3 regions of the Pseudomonas sp. AC136 genome follow, and region 2 is predicted to be linked to each of the others. Evidence: riboswitches for the same ligand, from Rfam matches in the RefSeq annotation. Region 2 holds a riboswitch; each other region holds the start of a gene.
The links. Region 2 has a riboswitch for cobalamin ahead of ACZZZU_RS14915 (CbtB domain-containing protein). Riboswitches for the same ligand answer to the same signal wherever they lie in the genome.
Positions count from the first base shown of each region.

Region 1 (2,256 bases), 2.7 Mb from region 2:
AATTCGATCAGCTCGGCGCCCAGCTCGCGCAGCAGGTCGAGGTTGGCCTGATAGAGAAAGGCGAACGAGGTGTCGCGCGCCACGCCAATGCGCACGCCCTTGAGCAACGGCAATATCTGCCGAACCATTGGTGGCGGCGCGAAGTGCACGGGCGCCGGCAACGTGGTGTCGGCGCTGGCGGCCAGGGCGTCGGCGGCGGCGTCCAAACGGGCGTCCAGGTCTTCCAGCTCTTCGGCTTGCACCAGGCCCAGGTGCCGGCTCGGCAGTTCAATCGCGGCGCTGCGCGGCAAAGCGCCGTACCACTTGATGGCAGGCGGCAGGCAGTCGCGCAGAATTTCGCCATGCCGGGCGCTGCCGGTGCGGTTGGCGAGCACGCCGGAGAACGGCAGGTCGGCCTGGTACGTGGCCATGCCGTGAGCCATGGCGCCGAAGGTTTGCGCCATGCCGGAACCGTCGATCAGCGCCAGCACCGGCACGCCGAAGTGACGGGCCAAATCGGCGGCCGATGGCGTGCCGTCGAACAGGCCCATGACGCCTTCAATCAGAATCAGGTCGGCCTCGGCGGCGGCTTCCCAGAGCAGGCGACGGCTTTCCGCTTCGCCGACCATCCACAAATCCAGCTGGTACACCGGCGCACCACTGGCGCGGGCGAGAATCATGGGGTCGAGAAAGTCCGGCCCGCATTTGAATACCCGAACCCGTTTGCCTTGGCGTGTGTGCAGGCGCGCCAGGGCAGCGGTGACGGTGGTTTTGCCCTGGCCGGACGCCGGTGCGGCGATCAACAGCGCCGGGCATGCGTGGCTCTGCATCAGAACTCCACCCCGGCCTGGGCTTTAACGCCGGACTTGAAGGCGTGCTTGACCATGGCCATTTCGGTCACGGTGTCGGCCGCTTCAATGAGCGCAGGCGGTGCGCCACGGCCGGTGGCGACCACGTGCTGAAATTCCGGGCGGCCGCCGATATCGGCGAGCACGGTGTCGAGGTCGAGGTAATTGTGTTTGAGGGCGATGTTCAGCTCGTCCAGCACCACCAGGCCGATGGCCGGGTCGTTGAGCATGTCTTTGGCCACGGCCCAGGCGGCGACTGCTTTGTCGATATCGCGCTGGCGGTCCTGGGTGTCCCAGGTGTAGCCCTCGCCCATCACGTGGTAGCTGACTTCTTCGGGGAAGCGGCGGAAGAAGCGTTCTTCGCCGGTGCTGGCCGCGCCTTTGATGAACTGCACCACGCCCACTTTCATGCCATGGCCCAAGGCCCGCGCGACCATGCCAAACGCCGAGCTGCTTTTGCCTTTGCCATTGCCGGTGTGCACCAGCAGCAGGCCGTATTCGTTCTGGGCCTGGGCGATTTTCTCGTCGATAAGGGCTTTTTTGCGGGCCATGCGCGCCTTGTGGCGGGCGTCGCGTTCTGCGGATTCGCTCATTGCGGTCTCAGCTCTTCAACATCAATTGTCCAGGCCGGGAAAGCCCGCGCGAGGCGGCGGTTTTCCAACGGCTTGGTTGAGGCTAGCGGAGAACGGCAGACGCAGGGATTGCAGACAATCACCCGACGCCAGACAAAGCCCTCCGCAATGCCGTGGTACTGCGACAGGCCGGTCTCCGGGCTAATGAGCGCGGCCAGTGATGGCCAACAGAACAGCGCGCCTTCCCGTGTTCAACACAGTGGCTAGTGCGGTGTTCAGCTCAATTACCGTTGCGGGGGCAGCGTCGGCTTGTGCCGTTTCTTTTGTACGCGCAACACGTGCAAAACAAGCGGGACCGACTTCCCTGTTTCACCGCCAAATGGCGGCACCTGAAGCGAGGGTGGCAGGTTAGAGGGTTGCAGGTTGAGCGTCAATTCGGCGGGGGTCGCCAACTCGGCGCACTTCTGTATAGGGGAAACCCCTACAAAGCCTGTAGGGGGTGCCCCGATTTTTCGCTTAGCCGCGGCTGCCTATAGTTCACCCAACTTGAACCTGGTCGGGAATTTGCCGTGTTGGCCTATTGCGCGCTTTACCTTGGAGTTGTCATCAGCCTGATTGGCCTGGGCGTGTCCATGCCGTGGTTGGCCGGTGCCGGTCTGGCGGTTACCGCCTTGGCCGGCGTGTTTGTAAGGCCGAGCAAGGCGCCGGTAACCGAGCCGGTTTACGTTGAAGAGACCGCGCCAACCCTGGACAACCAACCGCTGCTTAGCGCCCTGCTGCCGACCTGGAACGACAACCTCGGCCAGGTGCGCCAATTGCTGGGCAGCAATGTCAGCGCGCTGTTCGAGCGCTTCGCC
Region 1 covers NZ_OZ409865.1:702,741-704,996, forward strand. The annotation lists gene ACZZZU_RS03110 (cobyrinate a,c-diamide synthase) at 1-809, opposite strand, end outside; gene cobO (cob(I)yrinic acid a,c-diamide adenosyltransferase) at 809-1,420, opposite strand; cobalamin riboswitch at 1,570-1,807, opposite strand; gene ACZZZU_RS03120 (methyl-accepting chemotaxis protein) at 2,032-2,256, shown strand, end outside.
Region 1: it holds a riboswitch for cobalamin, as region 2 does, so the genes downstream of both, cobO (cob(I)yrinic acid a,c-diamide adenosyltransferase) here and ACZZZU_RS14915 (CbtB domain-containing protein) in region 2, are expected to answer to the same signal.

Region 2 (2,256 bases):
ATTTGGTCAAGGTCGCCGCGACGCGCCACCAGCTCGCGCATCACCGGGAAGAATTCCTCCTGCACCGTGCAGCACAGGCAACCGTTGGCCAGCTCGTAAACGCGGCCGTTGGCTTCTTCTTCGGTGCAGCCGATGGTGCATTGCTTGAGGATTTCACCGTCGATACCCAGCTCGCCAAATTCATTGACGATCACCGCAATGCGGCGGCCTTCGGCGTTGTCGAGCATATGGCGCAGCAGCGTGGTTTTGCCGGCGCCGAGGAAGCCGGTGACGATGGTGACGGGGAGTTTGGCCAAGCTTTTCATCGAATGCAGCCCTGTTGGATACGCGCGAAATCGGATCGGCGGGCGGCTGCGACGGCTACAGCGAGCAGAGCGCTCACCGCAGAATTCGCCACCGGATCACCCCGCCCGGTTGTCGTGAATAGGTTCGAGGCAGGTCTCCTGGCTCACGACATGGCCCTTGATGCGGGCCGCTTTCCTCGCCTTCCCGCGCGTGGCAGTGGCACTGGAAGAAAGCCGGTCGTTTACAGTTGCGGGGGCAGCCGCGGCCTGGCTGTTCAGCGCACCGCGTTCCCTCTTAGCTCTGGCGCAAATACGCCGAGACCTCGAAGCGAGCAAGGCTACGCAGTGGTGGGGGATGGGTCAAATTCGATGAGGTCCGATCATCCAGCTTCTGGACATGGAAGCCTGCACGGGCGAGGCACGTCAGCGTTGACCTTTGCCGATGAAAATGGTGTTCTAGCGCGCTGTTTCAGGTGTCTTGCGTCGTCGTGCGCAAGGTGAAACGGGAAGTCGGTGCGCGCTCTGGTCGGTTCTGGAGCAGTTAGTCCGACGCTGCCCCCGCAACGGTAGGCGTGTGTTGAAACCCTTCAGCCATGCGAGCCCGGAGACCGGCCTGAATTCATACCAGTAGGCAAAACCCGCGGTGGGCGGGCGCAAGCCGGAAGTCTGAATGCGCTCGCATTCGGCTCCTCGTGCGTTCCCTTCTGCTACGTTTTCATTTCCAGTTCAGAGGGAACGGTCATGTCCAGTAGCACCCTTACTCATTCTGCCGAGGCCAGCGCCTCGCTTTCTCAGCGTCTCGTGGTCGCCATCGGCGCCGGCCTGTTGGGCGCGTTGCTGGTGTATTTCGCCGGTTTCTCCCATGTCGAGGCGGTACACAACGCTGCTCACGACACCCGCCACAGTGCCGCGTTTCCGTGCCACTAATTTCTGTGCCACCAAGTGTGCGTGCGACTGAAGAGACCGCGAAATGATTAAGCGTATTGCGCAAACCGCCGGGTTTGCCGGGCTGCTGGGTGCCCTGTTTCTGACCCTGTTGCAAAGCTTCTGGGTGGCGCCGCTGATTCTTCAGGGCGAAACCTTTGAAAGCGCTGAGCCCGCCGCCGTGCAAGTGGCGCCGGCTGAGCACAGCCACGAACCGGGCGCCGCCGCCCATTCCCATGAACACAGCAGCGAAGCGTGGTCGCCGGAAGATGGCTGGCAACGCGTCGCGTCGACCACGGGCGCCAACCTGGTGGTTGCCGTTGGTTTCGCGCTGATGTTGGCGGGCTTGTTTACCTTGCGCGCGCCGGGTCGTACCCGAGACGGTCTGTTCTGGGGCCTGGCGGGTTTCGCCACCTTTTCGCTGGCACCTTCGCTCGGTCTGCCGCCTGAATTGCCTGGCACCGCCGCTGCTGATTTGCAGCTGCGTCAGTACTGGTGGATCGGCACCGCAACCGCGACCGCCGTGGGCCTGGCCTTTTTGGTATTCGCCCGCCACTGGGCGGTGAAAGTGATCGGCGCTGTGTTGCTGGTGGTGCCACATGTCATCGGCGCGCCGCAGCCTGAGGTGCATTCGAGCTTGGCGCCCGAGGCGCTGGAGCATCAGTTCATCTGGGCCTCGCTGATTACCAACGCGCTGTTCTGGTCGGCCCTGGGCTTGCTGAGCGCCTGGCTGTATCGCCGGTTTGCGGGCAAGAGCGCGGTGTAACCCCCTCGTTGGTGCTGCGCAAGAACCCGCTGAAGGGCCATGCTCTCAGCGGGTTTTTTTCTTACCTACTCAGGCGTTTTTCTCTGTGCCTATCGTTGCGCCTTTTATCGCTGGAATCGGATGCCGCGCGGGTTGTAGCGAGGCTGAACTTCGCCAATTGCTGGAACACACCTTGGCCGCGCACGGGTTGGGCCTCGGCGACGTCGCCGGCCTCGCCAGCGTTGAACATAAACGTGATGAAGCCGGCCTTCGCGCGCTCGCCGCGACGTTGCGCTTGCCGCT
Region 2 covers NZ_OZ409865.1:3,372,002-3,374,257, forward strand. The annotation lists gene cobW (cobalamin biosynthesis protein CobW) at 1-305, opposite strand, end outside; cobalamin riboswitch at 417-625, opposite strand; cobalamin riboswitch at 739-915, shown strand; gene ACZZZU_RS14915 (CbtB domain-containing protein) at 1,026-1,211, shown strand; gene ACZZZU_RS14920 (CbtA family protein) at 1,255-1,974, shown strand; gene ACZZZU_RS14925 (cobalamin biosynthesis protein) at 2,060-2,256, shown strand, end outside.

Region 3 (2,256 bases), 570 kb from region 2:
GCGCACTTGCAGCTCGTAAGTTTTCGAGTGCTCGGGTGACAGGCCCGGATTGCCGACATAGCCATTACCGTCATCCGGCCAGTACAGCTCGTTGTAAGTCGGTGCGCGGAAGCCTTCGCTGTAGGAGGCGATCACCGATGTGCTGTCGCCCACCGGCACGGTCAACGCGCCGTTCCAGGTGTTCTCGCTACCGAACTGTTCATTCTTGTCTCGGCGCAATCCCAGCTCGGTGGCGAACCACTCGCCCTGGAAACGATGTTGTGCAAAAGCGGCCTGGTTCCAACGGGTTTGTTGGTTGTATTGGGTGCTGCTGTGCAATTGGTCCTCGTAGAAATCGACCCCGGCGAGCACGGTGTGCTGCTCGCCTAGTTCCAAGGTGTTCAACCACGACACGGAGTCGCGGTAGGTGTTGAACACGCTCACTTCGTCGCTGAGTTTGTCTTGGCTTTTCTGCCGGCTTTCGCTGTGGCCGACTTCCCAGCGACTGCTCCAGAGGTCGTTGAACTGCGCGTCGACAAAACCGCTGGCGCTGCTGAGGGTGAAGTCGGTGTAAGGCTGCTGCGGATAGCTGAGGAAGGTGCTCATGTCGAAGCGACCGAACGGGTTGTCGTACTCGTTGCGGCCGCGTTGGTCCAGCAGGCTGACGCCGCCTTCGACGCGCTCGTTGAATTGGTGGCTGAGGTTGAAGCTCAAGGCTTTGTTGCGGTAGGCGTCGTGGTCGCTGTCGGAATCGTAGGACTGGCCGGTGCGGTCGCTGCCGGCGGTTTCGTCGAGGCTGCCGTTGAGGCTGAAGCGCGTCTGTTCATCGCCGCCACTGAGGCCCAGGCTGCGCTGCCAGCTTTGGTGACTTCCGGCGCTCACGGCCAGGCGCGGTTGCAGGCCGCTGTCGCCGCGACGGGTGAAAATCTGCACCACGCCGCCAATGGCATCGCTGCCATACAAGGCCGAGCGCGAGCCGCGTACCACCTCGATGCGTTCGATTTGTTCGAGGCTTAAAAACTGCAGACTGGCGCCGCCATCGGAGGCCGAACCGATGCGTTGGCCGTCCACCAGAATTAGGCTTTGAGTGTTGCTGCTGCCCCGAATAAACAGTGAGGTGTTGCTGCCGCGCCCACCGTTCTGCACCAGTTGCACGCCAGGCACGCGGGTGAGCAGGTCGGTGATGGAGCGGGGCTGCAAACGCTCGATGTCAGCACGGGTGAACACCTTGGCAGCAGCGGTGGCCTGCGCTAACGGCTCGGCGTTGCGGCCGGAGGTGATGACCATTTCTTGCAGCTTCAGCACTTGGTCAGTGCTTTGCGCCTGCACCACAGCGGGCAGCAGCAGCGCGGGCAGGGCGAGATGTCGGTACTTCATGGAGTATTCCTCAAAAGATTTTTGAGGAGGGCATGGGCAAGCGTGGCGCTTGAAGGCGCCTGCGCTTGATGGTGCTGCCCTCCGCAACACCAGTCGATTCCATGCAGGCCGGTCTCCGGGCTCTCGACTGAAAGGGCATCCTTTCCTGCCGCGATCACCTTCCCAGGAAACAACCCAGTGGTGTGTCGATCGGGCATGCAGCGTGGCTGCGGTCGATTACCGTTGCGGGGGCAGCGCCGGGATGGCTCCTATGGAGCGCACCGGCTTCCCGTTTAACGCCGGGCTCGTGTGAGCCGGACGCACCTGCGTGGATAAACGCCGCGCACCGTAGCGGTGGCGGCGGGGTGGGTCAAGAGGGTGGGGCGTTGCAGCAAACGCGGTTTACGCGCTTGGCTCTGCCTGCCCAAGCCGGCTGGCGGCTTTGTGCAGGTCGAGCACCAACCGCTCCAGAGCACGGGCGGCGAGCTGGGTCTGGTTTGCGGCTTCGGCGCTTTGGCCCGCGCCTGAACTGATGGTTTGCGCTTGCAGATTGGCGGCTTGAGCTTGGTCGCGCTGCGATTGCATGGCGCGGCTGATTTCGCCGATCTGCATTTGCATGCCCGCCACCTCCTCATGAATGCGCTGCAACGCCTGGTTAGCCTGCGTGGCTTGGTCAACGCTGGTGCCGACGCTGGTTTGGCATTGCTGCATCGAGCCAACCGCCTGCACGGCTTGCTGACGCATGCTGTGCAGGCTCTGGGCGATAGCGTGCGTGGCCTCGGCGGTGCGCTGGGCGAGGTTGCGCACTTCCTCGGCAACCACGGCAAAGCCACGTCCCGACTCGCCGGCCCGCGCGGCTTCAATGGCGGCGTTGAGCGCCAACAGGTTGGTTTGTTCGGCGATGCCGCGAATGGTTTCGCT
Region 3 covers NZ_OZ409865.1:3,945,090-3,947,345, forward strand. The annotation lists gene ACZZZU_RS17660 (TonB-dependent receptor domain-containing protein) at 1-1,356, opposite strand, end outside; cobalamin riboswitch at 1,446-1,678, opposite strand; gene ACZZZU_RS17665 (methyl-accepting chemotaxis protein) at 1,738-2,256, opposite strand, start outside.
Region 3: it holds a riboswitch for cobalamin, as region 2 does, so the genes downstream of both, ACZZZU_RS17660 (TonB-dependent receptor domain-containing protein) here and ACZZZU_RS14915 (CbtB domain-containing protein) in region 2, are expected to answer to the same signal.